3 linked regions of the Crateriforma spongiae genome follow. The main gene of each other region encodes a partner of the protein of the gene in region 3 in a complex. Links are inferred from orthologs where the notes say so. Each region holds a gene or a part of one and is shown on either strand. Other genes may lie near its edges.

What was found.
Region 1: the proteins of accD (region 3) and accB are in contact, whole or in part, in a solved structure (PDB 8UXZ), measured with the Escherichia coli proteins. The link is inferred for Crateriforma spongiae from one-to-one orthologs.
Region 2: the proteins of accD (region 3) and HFP54_RS04845 are in contact, whole or in part, in a solved structure (PDB 8UXZ), measured with the Escherichia coli proteins. The link is inferred for Crateriforma spongiae from one-to-one orthologs.

What each region holds. Positions count from the first base shown.
Region 1 is NZ_JAAXMS010000001.1:992,583-999,756, reverse strand. The notes cover bases 2,483-5,197. They hold accB (acetyl-CoA carboxylase biotin carboxyl carrier protein), read right to left. Parts: upstream 4,229-5,197; coding sequence 3,737-4,228; downstream 2,483-3,736. Other genes in these bases: HFP54_RS03760 (M24 family metallopeptidase), read right to left, coding at 4,390-5,197; accC (acetyl-CoA carboxylase biotin carboxylase subunit), read right to left, coding at 2,483-3,718. Also shown: HFP54_RS03780 (ABC transporter substrate-binding protein), read right to left, coding at 1-1,190; HFP54_RS03775 (HEAT repeat domain-containing protein), read left to right, coding at 1,697-2,347; more of accC, read right to left, coding at 2,372-2,482; more of HFP54_RS03760, read right to left, coding at 5,198-5,505; HFP54_RS03755 (leucine-rich repeat domain-containing protein), read right to left, coding at 5,582-6,547; leuS (leucine--tRNA ligase), read left to right, coding at 7,151-7,174. UniProt on the Escherichia coli protein: This protein is a component of the acetyl coenzyme A carboxylase complex; first, biotin carboxylase catalyzes the carboxylation of the carrier protein and then the transcarboxylase transfers the carboxyl group to form malonyl-CoA.
Region 2 is NZ_JAAXMS010000002.1:166,866-174,307, forward strand. What follows is about bases 1,847-4,829. They hold HFP54_RS04845 (acetyl-CoA carboxylase carboxyltransferase subunit alpha), read right to left. Parts: upstream 3,833-4,829; coding sequence 2,861-3,832; downstream 1,847-2,860. Other genes in these bases: HFP54_RS04840 (CvpA family protein), read left to right, coding at 1,847-2,635; HFP54_RS04850 (serine/threonine-protein kinase), read right to left, coding at 3,829-4,773. Also shown: dtd (D-aminoacyl-tRNA deacylase), read left to right, coding at 47-487; HFP54_RS04835 (metal-dependent hydrolase), read right to left, coding at 508-1,254; more of HFP54_RS04840, read left to right, coding at 1,601-1,846; HFP54_RS04855 (glycosyltransferase family 4 protein), read right to left, coding at 5,006-6,184; HFP54_RS04860 (argininosuccinate synthase), read right to left, coding at 6,269-7,442. UniProt on the Escherichia coli protein: Component of the acetyl coenzyme A carboxylase (ACC) complex. First, biotin carboxylase catalyzes the carboxylation of biotin on its carrier protein (BCCP) and then the CO(2) group is transferred by the carboxyltransferase to acetyl-CoA to form malonyl-CoA.
Region 3 is NZ_JAAXMS010000003.1:561,468-568,658, forward strand. What follows is about bases 1,796-4,527. They hold accD (acetyl-CoA carboxylase, carboxyltransferase subunit beta), read right to left. Parts: upstream 3,699-4,527; coding sequence 2,892-3,698; downstream 1,796-2,891. Other genes in these bases: HFP54_RS10230 (hypothetical protein), read right to left, coding at 1,796-1,838; HFP54_RS10235 (serine/threonine protein kinase), read right to left, coding at 1,958-2,839; HFP54_RS10245 (MBL fold metallo-hydrolase), read left to right, coding at 4,010-4,527. Outside these bases: HFP54_RS10225 (hypothetical protein), read right to left, coding at 1-66; more of HFP54_RS10230, read right to left, coding at 762-1,795; more of HFP54_RS10245, read left to right, coding at 4,528-4,849; tuf (elongation factor Tu), read left to right, coding at 5,940-7,136.

The sequences.
Region 1 (7,174 bases), on a different replicon or contig from region 3:
TTTTCAACGGCCTGAACCACCGATTTCCGGTTCGGATGGACTTCCAATGAATCGACGGCATGCACCCACGCGGATCCAAGCAAATAGCCTTCGAATGATGCGGGATTCGGATGCGATTGTGGAGCAAAGTCTTTCAATGCATCGCGATACCGGATGGCAATATCGTGGTTTGAAAGCGGATCCGGGACCACTTGAGTCGCGATCACTCGCCGATCGTCGACGGCGATGACACGTGCCAGTGAATCCGTTTGGACGAAACTGATACAGATGATCCAGCCGCGATAGCCATGGCGTCGTGCATGGGACACAAACTCTTTCGTCGCGTCGGTGGACGCGCCGACGATGATTGCTTTTGGCGGTCGCTGGTGATTCAGCAGGTCCGCCAAACCGTTTTGAATGGCCAGCGAATCTCTGGCGTACAACCCGACCGGTATGCGATGCGCGGGAATACCACCGTGCTGCTCCAATACCCGACAAGCGGCCTTGAATCCTGCCATCCCGAGTCCGTCCCGCAGGCAGAAAAAGCCGATCTGGTCGGCTGGAATGTCGCTGCAGCGAAGGATCGCGTTGATCGACGCCAACACTTCGTCTTCATAGCTGCCGCGAAAATGCTGAAGCGTCTGCGTCCCTTCGGTTCGCAGGATCTGCGCGCCTGAGATCGGTGCGAAAAACAACGTGTCTGTGTGGCAACACATCGTCGCGGCAACCACGCCGGTCGGAGTTCCGACGTTGCCGATCACCGCCAAGATTGTCGGATCGGCCAGCAACCGTTTCGTGTTCGACGCCGTTTTAGCAGGATCATAGGCATCGTCCATCGCCGTGATTTGAAATCGATACCGCTTGCCTTCGGCGTTCGCCTGATGGAAGGAGGCCCGAATGCCGTCCAAAACGGAATTGCCTAAATCAGCGCATGGCCCGGTCATCGATGTGGACGTTCCCACATGAATCGTGATCCGATCCTGGGTATTCACGCTGTCGGATGTTGGATCGCGTTGGAACGAGTGTGACTCGGTTGTGATCGACTCGGGCAAGTCCGTCCCAACGGGATCGACACGGACGTTGGACGTGCGCGAAGCGATGGAATCGTGGATGGATTGTGCCCTGGGCGCCTGGGCGATGGATGCAATCCAAGCCGACGCAATCAACAGCGCAAAAGTCGTCCAACGGTTCGAGTGAATGGAAAGTGCCATGATGCCCCCATCAGTTTGCTTGTGCCGAAGCATCGCATCGCAACGGGATGACGTCGTCACAAACCGCAACTCTGCCAAGTCGCATTGGTTCGTCGACGCGATACCCAGATCGCGTTTCGTTCGGCTCTATCGAAACTGTGCCGTTGACTGTTAGCACATGGGGCGTGTGTTCATTTAGAAACCATGGGAAGACAATCCGATGGGGCCAACTGATCCGAATGGATCGATTGGGCGGGGGGGATTGCGCCGGCCCGCATTCGGTGCCTATCACGGCGGTTGCGGAAACTGGCAGTTTCACAGTTGCCGATAAACTGCCCTTGGAGGCAGCCATCGTGGTTTGCTACATCGCAAAACGGTCGCGTTGCCTTGGCGACGGACCTTCCCTAACGCGTTCCTTCACGAGCCTTGATTCACGCATGATCCGCAGCCGAATCGAACCGAGTCGTCCTGCTAAGGCCATTCGCCTCGGTTTCGCGATACGATCCGCCGTTCTGCTTGGCACGATCATGACGATCGCACCGGGTTGTCACGACGGACCGCTGTACGCGTTGAAAAAGGTCAATCCGTACTTTGTGATGAAGGAATGGCGCGACGACCGTCAGTTGGGCATCACCGACTTTGAAAGACACCAAGAACTGCAGGACGTCGCTGGTGGCATTGCCCGGATGACCGCCGATCGCCAACAGTATTGGCTAAGTGAACTGGACAAGATTTACGAACACGACCCCAGCGCGGAAATGCGGCGGTTGGCCGTCGTCGCCGCGGGCCGTGCCGACGAAGCCAACGGATTGGACCTGTTGCGCAAGGGCCTGGATGACGACGACTTCAAAGTCCGAATGGAAGCTTGTCGTGGGCTGGGTAAACGGGGTGACGAGGAAGCGGCGCGGCTGTTGGCCACCACGGTCAACGCCGACCCCGATGATGATGTCCGCAATTCCGCGATCGCCGCACTCGGACGATTTCAATCTCCGGTCGCCGTGGACGCGCTACGCATCGCATTGAATGACAGCGACCCGTCGACCCAGCGTTTGGCAGTCAACTCGCTGCGTGACGCCACCGGCAAAGACTTCGGTGACCAACCGCAAGAATGGATCGCGGCGTTGGACGCCGCTGGATCCGATTCGGCCGACACCGAAGCGTCGACCGAGCGATTTTAAATCGATCGAACCACGACCGATTGATCAGGGCTTTTGGAATTCGCGATCGACCCACTTCGTATCGATGGTCGCAGCCACAAACTCGGGGTGCCCCAGCACGACATCATGGAAGGACGCCGTGGTGGAAATGCCCTTGATCTGCAGTTCCGCCAAAGCACGCCGCATCGTGGCGATCGCTTCTTCACGCGTCGGGCGGTGCACGATCAGCTTGCCGATCATCGAATCGTAGTGTGGCGGCACGGTGTAGCCCGCGTAGACGTGCGAATCGAAACGGACGCCCATTCCGCCGGGGGCAAACATCGATTCAATTCGGCCGGGTGAAGGCTGGAAATTGCGATCCGGATTCTCCGCATTGATGCGACATTCGATCGCCGTCCCGGTGCAGACCAGATCCTCTTGCTTGAATGACAGCGGTTGGCCAGCGGCCACGCGGATCTGTTCTTTGATCAAGTCCACGCCGGCGACCAGTTCGCTGACCGGGTGTTCGACTTGGATCCGAGCGTTGACTTCGATGAAATAGAAATCGTTGTTTTGGTCAACGATGAATTCAACGGTTCCCGCGTTGGCATAATCGGCACCGCGAATCATCCGCACCGCCGCTTGGCAAATTGCGTCGCGTCGCTCGGGCGTCAGCGTGCTGCAAGGTGCTTCTTCGATCAGCTTTTGGTGCCGACGCTGAACGCTGCAATCACGTTCGAACAAGTGGCAAACGTTGCCGTGGGTGTCGGCGATGACTTGGACTTCGATGTGGCGTGGGCGATCGATGAACTTTTCCAGGTAGACCCCACCGTTGCCGAACGCCGCAGCAGCTTCGTTCCGGGCGGCTTTCAATGCACTGGCCAAAACGTCTTCGCTTTCGGCGATCCGCATCCCTTTGCCGCCACCACCGGCGGTTGCTTTGATCAATACGGGATAGCCGATTTCCGCCGCGGTCTGTCGTGCCACGTCGTCCGATTCGATCAACCCGTCGCTGCCCGGAACGACGGGGACTTCATTGGCGATGGCGATTGACCGGGCGGTGTTTTTGTCACCCAGTTTGCGCATCGCATCGGCACTGGGGCCGATGAACTCGAATCCGCTTTCACGACAGACTTCGTTGAAGTGGGCGTTTTCCGACAGAAAGCCGTAGCCCGGGTGGACCGCGTCGGCATCGGAAACTTCTGCAGCCGCGATGATTTGATCGATCCGCAGATAGCTGTCGGCACTGCGAGCGGTACCGACACAGTACGCTTCGTCGGCCAATTGGACGTGCATCGAATCACGGTCGGCTTCGCTGAAGACGGCGACACTGGTGATGCCCATTTCACGACAAGCGCGGATCACGCGCAGCGCGATTTCGCCGCGGTTGGCGACCAAAATTTTCTTAAACATAGAACGTCAGGTTTTGCTTCAACCGTCCAGCGGCTGGACACGGAACAACGGTTTGCCAAAGTCGACGGCTTGTTGGTCTTGGGCCAACACTTCGACGATCTTGCCGCTGCATTCGGCGGGGATTTCGTTGAAGACCTTCATCGCTTCGACAATGCAACACACCGTATCGGGGCTGACCACCGTGCCGACTTTGACGAACGCTTCCGATTCGGGATTGGGGCGTGAATAGAAAGTACCCACCATCGGCGCGTTGATCGTGATCGTGCCCGACGTGTCGGCCGATGCATCGGCAGGCGCCGCGGCCGGTGCAGCCGCGACCGGTGCAGCCGCGACCGGTGCCGGTGCAGCAACGGGCACGGCAGCCGGGGCAACCCCACGGCACAGTTTGATTTTTTCGTCGCCTTGCTGAAGATCGACTTCGCCAAGCTCGTGCTGTTCCATCAACTGGACGATTTGACGGATGCGATCGATGTCAAACACGCCGGTGTTTGACTTTTCTCCCTTGCTCATTCTTTATCGTTCTATCGCGGAGGTGACGGGAAAAGCCACGGATGATTTTCAGCAGCGCGAGGCTTCGTGGTGGGTGCCCCGACCGGGCCGCCCCAGCCCCTTTGGGCTCCGGTGGCGAAACAGTATCGGCGCTGTGGCCCCAAAAGATCAGATCGCAGACTTTACAGAATCAGCCGACAATCATCGAGGCCCTTGGGCAGTCGCGTTAGCACTTCGCACCCGGAATCAGTCACCAAGACGTCATCTTCGATTCGGATGCCGAATTCGCCTTCGAAATAGACACCGGGTTCGACCGTGACGACCATCCCGCTGGACAACACCTGCGGGCTGACCGACGCCATCCGGGGGGATTCGTGGATCTGCAGCCCGATTCCGTGCCCCAGCCCATGCTTGAACGCGTCGCCCATCCCCGCCGCTTCGATCACATTGCGGGCAGCCGCATCGACGTCGCTGGCCGCGACGCCGTTGCCAATGCGTTCGATGGCCGCCAATTGAGCCGCCAGGACCACATCGTAGGCGCGACGAAACGCGTCGCTGGCGGCGTCACGATGCAGCGTCCGCGTCAGATCGCTGGCATAGCCCTGATAAAAAGCCCCCCAGTCGATCAACAGCGTCGGGGCATCGCCCAGCGGCACCGCATCGGGCCGATAATGGGGCAGGGCACCACTGGGCTGGGCACCGACGATGGGTTCAAAACTGACCCCCGATGCCCCCAAGGTCCGCATCACGGATTCCAAGTCATGGGCGACTTCGCGTTCGGTCATCCGTGACGTCAAACGGCTGGTCACCGAAACGTACGCCCGTTCGGCGATGTCGATGGATTGGCGGATTCGACCAATTTCGAATTCGTCTTTGATTTGCCGCAACGCTTCGACCACGCCCGCGGTCGGCACCCACTGGATCGACGGCGAGGCATCGGCCAATCGGTCTTGCCAAGCGTCCCACTGGGCCAACGTGACGCTGGATGATTCGACGCCGACGCGACGGTAACAGGATCCGGCCAAAACCTCCGCCAGCAAGTCCGGCATTGATTGCGAGGGCGGCCGAACCGCGGCGGCCAAATCGGGACACTCCTGGGCGATCTGTGTTTCGTATCGCCGGTCGCTCAACAGCGTCGCTTCGCCGGTGCCGACCAACAGGTAAGAACTGTCACCGGTGAACCCGGACAAATAGCCGACGTTGATCTCGTCGGTCACCAACAACGCATCGATCTGGTGCGTTTCGAAGGACTGACGCAACGAGCGCAAACGATCGGCGTGGGGGGCTTTCGCATTCATGCCGCCAATCATGACGGTTCGGTCGCGTCGATCCAAGTCTGTGCGAATGGGATTCGACGCGACGGCCGGTCATCGATCAGTCGTGGCGATGGGCGTGGGGGTCGCGATCGTGGTGCTGCTGATCGACGTGCACGTGTAATTGCGGCTTGGTGTCGAACAACCATTGCCATCCGACATCGGTCACCGCGGAATCGTCCAAATACAGCGATTCTAGGTAGGGCATTTCCGCCATCAACTTCATGCCTTCGTCGGTCACCCCGATGCCGATCAGATGAATGCCGCGCAGCGAAGTCAAACCGGCGATCGCGCGGCAAATGTCATTGCCCGCTCGATCGGTTCCCAAACGCAGCTGTCTTAACCGCGGAAGTTTGCCAAGTTGAGCGACGCCGTCGGCCGTCACCCGGCTGTGCGGCAGATTGATCAGCCACAGATCGGAACATTCGGTCAGCGACGCCAAGCCTTTGTCGGTGATCGGCGACAACCGCAAGCGGACGTGCTGCAGCTTGGGCAGCGAAGCGATCGCCGCCAAGCCTTCGTCACCAATGCTGCCTTGGTCAAAGATCACGTGTTGCAAACTGTCCAAGCCCCGCAATTGCTGGCACATCGCGTCGGTGACCTCATATTCGGTCACGTGGATCGACTGCAGTTCATCGGCACGAATCTGTTCAACCAGAGCGTGAAATCGCTGGGCCGCGGGAACTTCCTCAGTCGTCTCGGGCATCACGTCCAGCGATTCGCCGCCCCAGAACACGACCACAGCAATCACCGCCGCGATCACTGCGACGGCCACAGCCAACTGTTTCTTTCGGCGTCGACGCCGTCGTTCATCCTGGACGGTCACCGGCGGAGCGTCGTCCAAACCCGTGTCATCGCCTGGCAGGACGTCATCGGCGGGGTCAGACACCGAATCACCTTGGACACCCGGCGAAGCGGGATCTTGGTCGGTTCCGTTTTCGACGTCGGTGGCTGCATCGGCGTTGACTTGTTCGTCAGACGCTGCGTCGTCAGTCGCGGCTTCGCGCTGGGGATCGTTGGTCGGCATGCTGGCGATTGTATCCCCGCACCGGGGCACGTCGTAGCGCACCCCGGTGCGTCGTGACTTCATCGCCGCAGGTCATTGTCGAGACGATTGACCCAGTAATCGTCGCGCGGTGATCCTGACACGTCCGTACACCAAAGGTCACGCGGCTGCGAAACCTTTGACAGGCACGGATGGCGTCCTTTTCCCGCAAAAAGAACGCTGGCGATGAAGCCTGGTTGGTCGGTGGGGGGATCCGTCGCTGCCGAACCTTCACATCCGGCGGGCGGTCACAAACGTCGGTCAACAGCACGACCGCCTGTGTGAACATGTCTCCGGCAGGTTCGCCGATTTGGCCACAAAGGGATCGCTGAAAGGGGGACGGATCCGGTCGTCAATCGCGGGATAACAGCCGCCGCGGACCGCTGTCAACGTCGATTGCGGTGACACGTAGGTCCCCCGTCGGCGATTGCCCGGTCATGGAAGCTTCCACGACGTTGTCCTAGAATCCCGCCTCGCGATGCCCTGGCGTTGCCCAGCCCGCCGAATCCTTTGTCCCGGGCGATGGCGGCGATGCTGGCGCTCCGCCGTGATCCCCTCTTTCCCGACGACTCGACTGCGATACCGATGCCGCGTTACAACCCCGCCGAA
Region 2 (7,442 bases), on a different replicon or contig from region 3:
ACTCAACGAACGTGATCGCCCTTTTTGCTCATTGGGAAACGGAAACATGCGTTTGGTTATCCAGCGAGTCACCGAAGCGACGGTGTCTGTGGACGGAAAGATTGTGGGGCGCTGCGGCCCCGGCCTGATGATACTTGTCGGGGTGGGGCAGGGGGACCAAGCGGAACACGCCGAGTGGCTAGCCAAGAAGTGCGCCGAATTGCGCATCTTTGATGATAGCGACGGCAAGATGAACCAATCGATTCTGGATATCGGCGGGTCGGCTTTGGCGATCAGCCAGTTCACTTTGCTGGGGGACTGTCGAAAGGGTCGTCGCCCAGGATTTACCGACGCGGCCGACCCCGCCATCGCGAACGAACTGTACCAGCATTTTGTGCACAGCTTGGTCGGGCAGGGCGTTCCGACTGAGACCGGCATCTTCGCGGCCGACATGAAAGTGGCGCTGACCAATGACGGGCCGGTCACTTTCATTTTGGAGCGAGATTGATTCCCCGAATCTCGTCAGGATCATCGCCACGGCAATCGATCGGCCCATTGCCGAAACTCTTGCTGTGGGTCGGCAATGTAGGTTTCATAGGCCGCCCCGGTTTCTTGCATGCGGTTGCGTTGACGCAGACGATCCAAAATCCCGTAGTCGCCCCATGCCAGATAGGCCAACAAGAATAGCTTGGCGTACACCGACACGTTGGCGAGCCAGTTGTTGCCGAAGAATTTGAGCGCAGTTCCAAACGACTTTTTCAGTCGGAAGTGCCCGAGTCGGAAATCGATGCTCCAGATTTCGTCCAGGATTAGGTGCACCATGAAGCCCACGAAAACGGCCAACGATTTGTAGACACGGATTCCTTCGCTGGCGCAGGGCATTGCTAGATACGCCGAAAGTCCCGCGACCAAAGCCGCCGGAATGCTATGCCACATTCCGCGGTGGACCGTGTAGCGTTTGAAGACCTCCACCAGGATGAATCGGATCGTCACGTAGACCAGCATCGCCCCCAACGCCATCGCTTCGTTGGATAGCCCCATGTCGCGAAAGCGTTCGATCATCAGGACAGGCACAATCGCCGCGGCGAACATACTTGTTTCACGCAAAGGGATTCCCGAATCACTGTCCAGATCGGGCAGCATCCCACTGACGCTGCACAACCCGCCTGCGATGATCGCGGATTCCAGCGACATCCCCTGGGACGCCATTCCCCAATACCCATAGCCGACGCCGACCAGCGTGCTTCCGGTGATGTGGGTTTTGAAATCGGCCACGACGCGTCGGTTTTCAATGCAGGGGTGAAGGTTCGAATCGACGGAGCAGGGCGGTCCGCGGGGTGTCGCACCGGGGCATCATTGCGTCGCCCTTGCCGCGGGCAACACGCCGGTCAGTTTGGCGATCGCTGGATCCCCGTCACCAACAACAGCCATGCGGAGTTCCCCGCGTCTTACATAGCCAGTATTCACCGCCGAATGCCACTGCGATTGGTCTTCAGATGCCGCCGGTCGATCGCGTATAAGAAAGTCGCTTGCAGAGGCCAACGTCGCGGCGTCATGGAACAACGAAGTCGTGTTTCATTTTTTGCTAGCAAAACGCCCTGCTCCCAAACTCGTTCGCGGAATGGACAATTACGACATCCTGATGCTGGTCGTCTTGGTCGGAGCCACGTTGTTCGGCGCGATCAAAGGCTTTGCGTGGCAACTGGCTTCGATCGCATCGATCGTCGTCAGCTACATCGTCGCGTACCAGTTTCGCGAACCTTTCAGCGAATCCATCAAAGCCGATCCGCCGTGGAATCGCTTCCTTGCGATGCTGATTTTGTACGTGGGTACGTCGCTGGTCATCTGGATGATGTTCCGGATGATCAGCCGGACGATCGACCGCATGCGATTGAAAGAATTTGACCGGCAAATTGGTGCGATGTTTGGCCTGTTGAAGGGCGCGTTGTATTGCACCCTGATCACGCTATTCGCCGTCACTCTGTTGGGTCCGGGCCTGCGCGAGTCTATTGTCGCAAGTCGCAGCGGTCGCTACATCGCTCGCGTCCTGGACAAGAGTCAAGCAATCATCCCACCGGAATTGCACGAAATCGTTCAGCCGGTTTTGGACAAATTCGACCAGCAGTTCCAACAGGCACAACCCGGTCCATCCCAACCATGGTCGGCACCGTGGTCGGGTAACTCGGCGGAAAACGATCCCGCGGCGCAAAACTGGAATTCCGGATTCGCATCGGGTTCAGGATCTGCGCCCGGCGGCGTGCCGGCGATTCCCGCATCGGCATCATCATGGTCCGGTGGCCGATCCAATTCGACGCCGATCAACCAATTCATCCAGCAAGGCCTGGATCAGGCGCGCCAGCAAGTCGATGCCTGGGGACGCCAAATCGACCAATCACAAGACGCCTATCGGCGAGCCGAAAACGCGTATCAAGACGTCCGCCAATCGGCATCGCAGACGTATCAAAACGCACAACGCGGGTACCAAAATTCCCAGCCATCTTCGACGTACAACCAAGGCCAAACCGGCAACGGATCGGCCTACGGAACGAACGGTTCAGCGTATGGCGGATCGAATTTCGGCGGCACATCGGCGCCGCAAAACGGCGGATGGAATTACGGCGGATCGAACAACAGCGTGCCACCATGGCAACGTTAGCGGGGCATCCATCGCCGTGGGTCCACTGTGACGAACCCGCGGAACAGCGAATCACCTGAAACACGGGGAAAACCGCACCTCGAATACAACATAAGGGGCATTATCGGACGTTGCGGAGCGGTTGAAATTCGCCCTGTTTTGCGGCCGCATCAGCGTCAACGTCTTGGAACAATCGCCCATCGATCGGCCGATCATGCATGCCCATGAAGTCGACGACGCAGACCATCAAGCGGTCGCCGCGATCTCATCAAAGATGCCCATCGCGCGGAACTTCTCGTACCGCTGTTCGATCAACTGATCGACCGGAACGGATTCCAATTCCGAAAGCTTGCGAGACAGATAAGTCTTCAGCCGCGACGCCATCTGGTGATGGTCACGATGGGCACCGCCAAGCGGTTCTTCGATGACGTCATCGACGACGCCCAGGCGAACCAAATCGCTGCTGGTGAACCGCAGTGCGTTGGCGGCTTTGGGCGCGTGTTCGTGACTCTTCCACAAAATGCCCGCACAACCCTCGGGGCTGATCACACTGTAGTAAGCATGCTGCAAAACGGCGACACGGTCGCCGACGCCGATCCCCAGGGCGCCGCCGCTGCCGCCTTCGCCGATGACGATACAGATGACCGGCGTTTTCAACCGACTCATCATGAACATACTTTCGGCAATCACTTGAGCTTGCCCACGCTCCTCGGCACCGACGCCGGGATAGGCGCCGGGCGTGTCGATAAAGCAGATCAGCGGCAAGCGGTACTTTTCGGCCAGCCGCATTTTGACCATCGCTTTTCGATAGCCTTCGGGGTGGGCGCATCCGAAATGGCAGGCGGCGCGTTCTTTGTACGTGCGGCCTTTTTGGTGTCCCAAGACCATGACCTTGAATCGGTCCAGCTTCGCGAATCCGCTGAGCATCGCACGATCATCACCGAAGTGTTTGTCGCCGTGCAATTCGACGAACTCGTCGAACGCCAGGGTCAAATAGTCGCGTGTGTAGGGGCGGTTCTTGTGCCGTGCAATCTGGACGGTCTGCCATGCATCCAGCGAACCGTAGACATCCTTCAAGCGATGGACCAATTCCAATCGCAATTGACGCAACTGGTCATCATCGGCACCGGTACGATCGGTGGCGCGTTCGATCGAAGCAATCCGTTCTTCCAGATCGTTGATCTCTTGTTCAAATTCCAAACCGGGGCCGGCGCTCATTCTTCATCACCTTCGTTCTTTGGCTTGCCTTTGATCAACAAGTCTTCGCTGCCGCGGATTCCCGGCATGTCGTCAAAGACGCTGATTTCAGGTGGCTTGGGACGTTTCTTGAAGATCTGCAGTGATCGAAAGATCTTCAAGAACTCCCACATGGATTCGGGTCGTTGATCGGGTTTCTTGGCCATCATCTTCTTGACCAACTCCGCGAACTCTTTGGTCACGTTGTTGTTCTGTGCGACGGCACTCGGGATGGACGCGTTGAGGTGCTTGCTGAGCAAATCGTTCGGCGTCTGGCCGGTGAACGGCGGCTTTCCCGTCGCCGCTTCGTACAACACACAGCCGAAGGAATAGACGTCGCTGCGTTCGTCACAGATCTTGCCGCGGATCTGTTCCGGCGACATGTAGCTGCGAGTGCCCTGCACTGTCCCGCCGCTGCGGTGAAACAACTTGCCGATGCCGGACTTCTTTTGCTCGGCGATCGTGAAGTCGATCAGCTTGGTGACGCCTTCGCGACTGACCAGATAATTGTCCGGCTTGATATCGCGATGGATCCAATTCTTGGTGTGCATGTAATACAGGCCTTCGGCGGCCTGCATGATGATCTTGTCCAGCATGAACGCCAGAGATTCGGGTCCGCGTCGCAGAGCCTGCTTCATGTTCAATTCGCTGAACAATTCCATGACCAAAAACGGCACCCCGTTTTCGACTCGGTGTTCGTACATCTTGACGATGCGATCGCTGCTGAGATCTTTGGCGACGGTGAACTCGTGCTTTAGCGCAGCTATTTCGCCTTTGTTCTCACGCATGCTGCGTTTCAAAATTTTCAACGCATACCGCTTGTGGTCATGCTCCTCGATGGCTTCCCAAACTTCGCTGGTACTGCCCGCCCGGATCAGTCGTGCTAGGCGATAGGGGCCCAGGAAGTCGCGAGTTTTTGACATTCGTAATCTTTGCGGCCGATGAGGGTTAGATAAGTCGTGCGGGCTCTCATCATAGTAGACGACCGGCAGATTGGTGTAGACCGAAAGGTGGCCTCAATCGTCACGAACCGCACCCGGGTCGACTGCAGCAGAAGCCCTGACCGTCTGGGAAACCTTGCCGGTGGCGGGGACACTGGGGATCGGGCGATGCTGGCCCCCAAACGCCTGGTCGATTCCGCACCGCCCTGCCCTTTCAGGAACCGGTCTGGACACCCGATTCGGCCAACAATTCTTGGTACACGTCGCGGATCCGCCGGGTCATGGTTTCGTGCTTGAACTGTTCGGTGAAACGGCGTCGTCCGGCATCCCCCATCGTTTGACGCTGCTGCGGGTCGGCGGCCAGTTCGACCAATGCGCGGGTCAGTGCTTCGACATCGCCGGGGGGAACCAGGAATCCAGTTTCGCCACTGATGCAAACTTCGCGGGCCCCATCGACGTCGTAGGAAACCACCGGGCGGCCGGCGATCAACGCTTGAGGCAACGCACGAGCCAGACCTTCGCGGTACGACGTGTGTGCCAGGCCATCCATCGCGCTCAGCTGGCGCGGGACCTCGGTCGGTGGGACCAACCCGGCGAACACAAAGTGCTTCGCCAGCCCGAGTTCGTCCACGCGACGCTGAAGGGAATCTTTCAAAATGCCATCTCCGACCAACAAGAATTTCACCCGTGCATTGGCGGCGACGACATCTTTGGCCGATTCGATCAGGTCGGCGTGGCCCTTCAAATGAAACAGTCGAGCGATCTTGCCGATGACAATGTCGTCGTCGACAAAGCCGTAATGACGCCGCATTTCCGTTCGATGCTGATCAGCGTCGTAAAACGGCTGCACATCCATTCCGCTGTGAATGGTGATGAACTTTTCACGCGGCGCGACGGACGCGTCGACCATCAAATCGGTCATCGCATCGGCCACCGAGATCAACCGGTGGCAACGCTTCGCCGCCCAACGTTCACACGCAGCGAAGAATCGTCGCGATGCGGCAGGCTGATATGGGTGAAACGGCGCACCGTGAACGGTGTGCACAACGGCCGGCACCTTTTCCGCCCATCCCGCCCATCGTCCCAGCATGCCGCCCTTGGCACTGTGGGTGTGAACGACATCCGGTTTGTATTGCCGAATCACTTGCCGCAATTGGCGGGCCGCGGTGGCGTCACGCAACGGATGAATGTTTCGTCGCAGCGAATCAATCATCCGCACCGGCAAATCGCCCGTTCGCCCCTGACTGATCAAATCACCTTCGGGGCCCAGCGCGGGTCCAGTCGCCAGCAACACGTCATCTCCATACAGTTGGACCAAGTCCAAACAGTTCAGCAACGTGTTTTCTTGCGCGCCGCCGATGATCATTCGCGTGATGACATGCAGTACGCGCACAAACTTTTCCCGATCAAAAAACGACGAAGCGTTCACCGAGGCCCCCGGTCCGTTGCCCGGGTTCCCCGTCGCACACGAACACGATCAATACTTTCGCGGTGTCACCGTGCCTTGAACGCGACTGGGCAGTCCTTGAATGTTCAAGAACCCTTCGGCGTCGTCTTGGTTGTAAGATCCGCCACCTTCCATGGTTGCGATTTCCGCGTCGTACAAGCTGTTGGGACTGGTTCGCGACGCCACCATGATGTTGCCCTTGTACAACTGCAACGTGACTTCGCCGGTCGTGTGTTTTTGGGCGTCACGGATGAACGCAAACAATGCGTCCATCTTTTGTGTGTACCAAAAACCGTAGTAAACCATTTCGGCGACTTCGGGCGCCATGCGATCACGCAGGTGCATCAAATCGCGGTCCATCGTCAGCTGTTCGACATACATCAAAGCGTCGTACAACACGGTCATGCCGGGCGATTCATAGACGCCGCGACTCTTCATCCCGACGAATCGGTTTTCCACCATGTCGATCCGCCCGACCCCGTTGCGACCGGCGATCGTATTCAGCGACTCGACCATCTCCAGTGCATTGACTTGTTTGCCGTTGAGCGTCGTGGGGACTCCGGCTTCGAAACCGATCGTGACTTCCTCGGGTTGATCCGGCGCGTCTTGTGGACTGACGCCCATGCCGAAATCGACAAGCTCCACACCATTGACATCCAATTCTTCCAACTGGCCCGCTTCGTAACTGATGTGCAGCACGTTTTCGTCGCTGCTGTAGGGTTTTGCGGCGGACGCTTTGACGGGAATCTTCTTTGCGTCACAGTAGTCGATCAATTCGGTACGTCCGGGGAACAGTTCACGGAACTCCTCGATCCGCCACGGCGCGATGATCTTGACCTTCGGGTCCAATGCTTCGGCAGCCAATTGGAACCGACATTGGTCATTGCCCTTGCCGGTGGCACCGTGGGCAAACGCCGTCGCTCCGACTTCGCGAGCGACTTCCAAACAGACTTTGCTGATCAGCGGACGGGCGATGGAAGTGCCCAGCAGATAGATTTGTTCGTACTTGGCCTGCCATGCCAGCACGGGGAAAGCAAAGTCGCGGCACAGTTCTTCGCGAACGTCGATCAGCCGCGAAGATTTCGCACCACAATCGCGAGCCTTCTGCATGATCGCGTCGCGGTCCTCGCAGGGTTGGCCCAGGTCGACATAGACCGCATGCACTTCATAGCCCTGGTCTTGCAACCAACCGAGAATGACCGAA
Region 3 (7,191 bases):
GACGACCATGAACACAATGCTCAAGGCAAACACGGCGAACGTCAGCGCCTTCCCGAGAAGATTCATGAGGAATGGGTTCCGAGCAAAGAATTGGCGGTGGGGGCAGAAAAGACTGATCGGCGGCCCGCCACGCAATTGCTGCGGGGGCCGTGCATCCACAGGGAGTATAATTACGGCGAAATTTTCGTGTCAACGAATTCAACCCGAAAAGCCAAGCTTGCCTAGCTTGAAACGGTCGCGGGCCGTTTTTGCCGAACAGACCAGTTGTCGCGGCATCTATCCCCCGGCCGGTGCAGCAGTCTTAATAGTCTTAATAGGGGCCACCCATTAAATTTACGAAGCACGTTCATGCTGCTCTGCCATTGTGAGGCGTTTTTCGGTAGGGGGGCTAAGGAGCTGCGGGTGGCGTCGGGGGAGCGGTTGGCTGGAGGGGATGGGCGACCGGGACGCCGGACTTTTCGCGCTAATAGCATAATAAGGGCCACCCATTAATTGAACGAAGCATAGTCATGCTGTGGCTGCCATTGCGTGGCGTTTTTCGGTAGTGGGGCTGAAAGAGGCTGCGGGCGGCGTCGCGGAAGCAGTTGGCTGGAGGGGATGCTCGACCGGGACGCCGGATTTTTCGCACCTACAGTAAAGGGATGAGCCGGTGCGGCGGTTTAGAAGCGGATCGGTTGCGCAGTCTCACCTTTCGCTGCCTACATGGAGAGCGGAATCCGAGTGCGCTAGCTGCTCCGCGGAGAGCGGGCGTCGCCGTGCCGCTAGTCGGAACAGAGCCCCAGTGGGTTATCCGGGGCGCACAACCAGTGCTGTCCGCACCGCACTGCTTCGCGTGCGAGACTTTCCGGCGTCCCCGCCGCACGCTTGAAGACGCGGCCAAAGCGGCGAACCACATCACACCAACCCCGAGTGTCGACTCCGATGCGTGACAGAATCGGAGCCAAGTGTTTTGGAATCGCTCCCGGCTTATCTGACCGAAGTTGCCGACCGGTCCAGTCGAGCAACTCCAAGTATCGAACCAGTGAAATCCCTAAGAAACCTTTCGAACTTGCCCGCCGTCCCGAATTCTCAATACAGGGGCCGACCGGATCTTTCGCCTCGTTGATCTCCACCGGGCTCATCCATCCACTGTGTCGGCGGCGGCGACTTCGCTCCCACTCGTGCATGCTTGGCCGCAATCGACTCGGTTGCCGGGGCAGGTCATCGATGCGGTCTTTCGCTCCGGTGTAAGGGCTCGTTTCGGGTGTTTCGGCAATCGCTGCACGCACCGGATTCAAATCCACATAGGCCGCACAAGCCAGCAGGCTCGCTTCGTCCAGCAGACTTTGCAGCCGGTACCGCCCCTCCCAAAACCGGCCCGTGCATTCATCTTCGCGGTTGGCGCGTCTGGCGATGAACTCGGCAATGCACCGCATCCACCAACTGACATCGGACAGTCGTCTTCGACGTTCGGCCAAGACTTCCGTTTGATTCACCAGCGCCGCGATGTCCGCCTCCGTCGGCGGTTCGGCTGAACCATCCGGACGCCGGCGAATGGGGAACAGTCGCAGCCATCGATCGGCCACTTCCTGGTCGCTCCACGCAGCGACAACGTCCGGACGGCTGCGAAGCACCAAATGCAAATGGTTGCTCATGACCGAATAGGTCAAGCAATCGATACCGAAGATTCCGGCCAAGAACTCCAAACGATCCCGAATCCACCGCCGCCGGTGTTCGAAGGATTGGCCAGTCAGCGGGTCTTCACCGCACAAAAACGCCCGGCGGACGCAGCGTTGTACCGCGTGAAAGACTTGTACCTGGGCAGGATCCGCGACTTCGTAGCGTGGTTTTCGAGGCATCAATCCATTCCCTGTTTGTCAGTCGAGTCAACCGATCGTACGCATCGGAGGCCGGAAAGGCAAATAAATTGGGTGGCCCCTTTTGAGAAACGCGGCGTCAGCGTTGTTCGTTGGAAGGTTCAGGCCGCGATGGTGCGAAGGGTGGCCAAGAATTGGTCGATCGATTGGACCCGCTTTTCGACGCTGGGTTGCAAGGCGTGCATGATCAGACGTGCCAGTTTGGGGTCTAGGTCGGGGGCACGTTCCAGGATCGGCGTGGGTTCGGTGGTGTCGTGCTGCAACGCCGCTTTGCCGGTGACGACTTCGCCCTGCCAGGGGTGCTGCATCGTGCACAGGCAGTAACACGTGACGCCCAGCGAAAAGATGTCGACCCGTTTATCCGTCGGCCGACGCCGCACAATTTCGGGCGACATGTACAACGGCGTCCCGGTCCGGTTTCCCGGTGCCATGAACGGCGGCGTTGCGGGGACCGTCAAACCAAAATCGATCAGCTTCAGTCCGCTCATGTCGGGCAAGCAAATGTAATTCCGTGGACAGATGTCTCGGTGGATGTATCCCTGGTCGTGGACGTATTTCAGCGATTCGGCCATGTCGCGAATCAACGTCGTTTCGATGCCGGCAATCAGGTGTCGCTGCTTTTTGACGATGATTTGTTGCAGGCTCGGCCCCTCGATGTACTCCATGATGATCACCGGTTGCCCCTTGGGCGTGACCCCGGCTTCGTAGGTTTCGACGATCTTGGGATGATGCATCGAAAGGGCGATTTCCGCTTCGCCCGGCTTCTTGAGCCCTTTGAACCGTGCTTCAAACTGGTCGTGTTTCTCGACATCCAGCAATTTGACGCCGACCATCCGATCCGTCTTGTGGTCCTTGGCGACGTAGAAGGAACTCATGGTGCCCACGGCACTCGTCCGCATCCGCTCATAGCGGGTGTCGACGTCGATGACCTGGTGCTTTTGAGAGGAACCGAAAGCGTTCCGGATGGAATCAAACAGACCCATAGCGTTGATTCTGGTGCCAAGAATGGATTCGGATCTATCAGTCGCGGCCAGCCTACTTGCCGCAGTAGTCGATCGCCCGCGCGATTTCCGTTTTCAGGTTCTTTCGTTCGACGATGCGGTCGATGTAGCCGTGTTCCAGCAGAAATTCGCTGGTCTGAAATCCCGGAGGAAGTTCGATCCCGATGGTCGCTTTGATCGTTCGCGGCCCGGCAAATCCGATCAACGCTTTGGGTTCGGCGAATACCAAATCGCCCAACGACGCAAAGCTGGCCGCCACACCGCCCATCGTCGGGTTTGTCAGGACACTGATGAACAGGCCGCCGGCTTCGTCGTACTTGGCCAGCGCCGCGGTGACCTTGGCCATCTGCATCAGTGACAGGATGCCTTCGTGCATTCGCGCACCACCGCCGGAACCGCTGACGATGATCAGGGGCAGATTGTGGGCGGTGGCGTGTTCGACCAGGCGGGCCAATCGCTCGCCAACCGCACTACCCATGCTGCCCATGATGAATGCGCTGTCGGTGACGGCAAACGCGACGCGACGTGCCCGGACCATGCCCGTGCCGGTGACCACCGCATCGGACAGCCCGGTTCGTTTCTGTTCGCTGACCAGTCGGTCGGAATAGGGGCGGCGGTCGGCAAATTCCAGCGGGTCGACCGATCGAACTTGGTCGTTCATCGGCTCGAACGTGCCTTCGTCAAGCACTTGTTCGATCCGCTCGCTGGCGGACACATAGAAATGGTGTTCGCACTTCGGGCAGACGTTCTGCCGTTGCTGGATTTCCTTTTTGTAGATTGATCCTCCGCACCCCGGGCACTTCAGCCAAAGGCCTTCCGGGACGCCTCGTTTTCGCGGCATGCTGGGCGGATCGACGGACGCGTCAGGCGTTCGGGGCGTCGAAGACAAATTCGGACTCGCTGTGGCCATGGACACTCGGACGGATCGTTGGGAATCGACAAGTCAGCCACTTTAGCAAAGCATTTTCAAAAATGCTGCTGCAAATCGGGCTTCGCCCCGGCGTCGGCCAGCGACTACCGTGAATGAGAGCTCGTCGGGCCGGCGTCAGGTCGAACCGGCCCCGGGGCATGCTAGACTGGTCGGTCGTGTTCGGCCGGGCCGTCGTGGCGGTGTTGCAATTTAGGTATTTCGCTGGGGCGACTGATAAGCCGATGGATTTTCACTGTCTGGGGACCGCCGGGTATCACCCCAACCGGTCCCGGCATACGTCTTGTTACTGCGTGCCCCAGTGTGGATTGGTATTGGATGCCGGCACGGGCCTGTTTCGGCTGACCGAATTGATCGAGACGGATCATCTGGACATCTTGATCAGCCACGCCCATTTGGACCACATCGCCGGTCTGACTTTCTTGCTGGATGTTTTGCATTGTCGTTCCGTCGCCGGACGGCCGGTGGATCAGGTGCGTGTTTTCGGTGAGGCGGCCAAGCTGGACGCCATCCAGACCCATTTGTTCGCGGATTTGATTTTTCCCGCTCCTTTGGACGTTCAGTGGGTGCCGATCGACGAAACCCCCGAATTTTCCGCCGCCGGTGCGACGGTATCTTGGCGTCGCCAGCCGCATCCCGGCGGTTCGGTCGCCTATCGGCTGGACTGGCCGGCGGTCGCGTCGTGCCAGGCCAAGCGTTTGGTTTATGCCACCGACACGTCGGGGCTGACTGACCCACAGGACATCGCCTGGTTCGGTGGCGATTCCGACATGGCGGGCGGTCTGCCGGCGGATTCGGGTGTCGGAGCAGCGGCGTCGGTGCCGGATCTGATGGTCCACGAATGCTATTTTCGAGACACGCATCGCCAGTGGGCTGAGAAAACCGGACACAGTTGGACCAGCCGGATTGCCGAACTGGCCGCGTTGATTCGTCCGCAACGGTTGCTGTTGACCCACATCAACCCGCTGGACGAAAGCGTCGATCCGGTGGACTCGGAGAAAATCCGAAAAACGTTTTATGGCGAACTGATGATCGCCCAAGACGGTCTGAAAGTGTCGTTCTAGAACCGGGGTTGAAATATTCGCCCAAAAAACCAACCGGAATTGAAGTCACAGGGGCCAATTCCGTCTTGTCGCCCCGGGCCGGATCGCTACACTCTGCCCTTTCTACAAGGCCAGCGTAGCTCAGTTGGCAGAGCAGCTGATTTGTAATCAGCCGGTCGTGGGTTCGAATCCCTCCGCTGGCTCTACAACAACGACAGACGCTGGTGGCCGCTGGCCCGGCCTTTGCGCGACGGCAACGTCCACGCGATTCGGCTCTGGCCGGTTGTAGACCCAAAAAAAGACGTCGGAAACTAGAACCGAAAACATATGGAATTAGACGGGTAGTAACCGAGAAGAAACCATCAATTCGATTTGAACAATTTGGGGGTTTGTCCGAGTGGTTAAAGGAGACGGACTGTAAATCCGTTGGCTATGCCTACGCAGGTTCGAATCCTGCAGCCCCCACTGAATGAGCCCGTCGGTGATTGCGTCGTCTGTCGTGTCGATTCTTTCGATGCCGGTTGATGCCCAGCGACGGGGGCAAGTGGCCCTGGCCGGTTGTCCGGCTTGTGGTTGCAAATCGCGGGTGTAGCACAATGGTAGTGCAGCAGCCTTCCAAGCTGAATACGAGGGTTCGATTCCCTTCACCCGCTTTGGCCCAGGTGTATTTCGATCGATCGGTTCCGCCGATTTGCCCACCGGACGTCCGAGGTTATTTGCTCGGTCCGGTTGTCTGGGCGAAGGATTGGCGGAGTCGCGCGAGCGGCGGTGCATCGAACGCCGAAACATGCTGCTGTAGCTCAGGGGTAGAGCGCCTCCTTGGTAAGGATGAGGTCATGGGTTCAAATCCCATCAGCAGCTCTTGATGGTGACCGACCGGGTCACGGCGGAGCTGGCTTTGAATAGGCCGGTGCCGCTGTCGACACGCCGTCGCCGGATGTACGTTTTGTTTCGTTTCGACAGAGATAGACAGAATTAAGCGGTCTCGCACGGCCGAACGTTTGCTGACGACCCCGTGGGTGTGAACACGGACAGCATTCGGGAGGATTACCACTGAGCGTATCTCGGCGGTGATAGTGGTGTGAACGATCGTGATCGCAGGTGAACCAGAATGGCTAAGGACAAATTCGAAAGGACCAAACCCCACGTTAACGTTGGGACGATTGGCCACATTGACCACGGTAAAACGACGACGACTGGCGCCATTCTCGCCGTCCAAGCCGCCAAGGGCTTGGCCGAAGCGAAAGGCTATTCGGATATCGCCAAGGGCGGTACCGTTCGTGACGCGACCAAGACGGTGACCATCGCGGTTGCTCACGTCGAATACGAGACCGACAAGCGTCACTACGCTCACATTGACTGCCCCGGCCACGCCGACTTCGTCAAGAACATGATCACCGGTGCCGCCCAAATGGACGGTGCCATCCTGGTCGTGTCGGCCGCCGACGGCCCGATGCCGCAAACCAAGGAACACGTGCTGTTGGCCCGTCAGGTCGACGTGCCCTACATCGTGGTGTTCTTGAACAAGTGCGACTTGGTCGACGACGAAGAGTTGTTGGAACTGGTCGAGCTGGAAGTCCGCGAATTGCTGACCAAGTACAAGTTCCCCGGCGACGATGTCCCGGTCGTGCGTGGTTCGGCTCTGCCGGCTTACAACAAGCCCGACGATCCGGAAGCCAGCAAGTGCATCAGCGAATTGATGGACGCCCTGGATGAATTCATCCCGGAACCGGCTCGTGAAGAAGACAAGCCGTTCCTGATGGCCATCGAAGACGTCTTCTCGATCGAAGGTCGTGGTACGGTTGCTACCGGCCGGATCGAACGTGGCGTCATCAAGGTGGGCGAAGAAGTCAGCATCATCGGTCTGACCGATGAACCCACCAAGACGACCTGCACCGGCGTCGAGATGTTCCGCAAGGAAATGGAAGAAGGCCGCGCCGGCGACAACGTCGGATGCCTGCTGCGTGGTGTGAAGCGTGAAGAAATCCAGCGTGGTCAGGTCTTGGCCAAGCCGGGCAGCATCACGCCGCACATGAAGTTTGAAGCGGAAGTTTACTGCCTGAGCAAGGACGAAGGTGGACGTCACACCCCGTTCTTCAGCGGTTACCGCCCGCAGTTCTACTTCCGTACGACCGATGTCACCGGAACGGCCAACTTGGTCGACGCCGAAATGTGCATGCCCGGCGACAACGTCAAGGTCACCGTCGAATTGCACAAGCCGATCGCCATGGACGACGGTGTTCGCTTCGCGATTCGCGAAGGCGGCCGTACCGTCGGTAGTGGTGTCGTGACCAAGATCGTCGAGTAGATCGGGGCGTCGGAAGACGAGGCCGATCACGGCAACGCTTCCGGAATCTTGATCC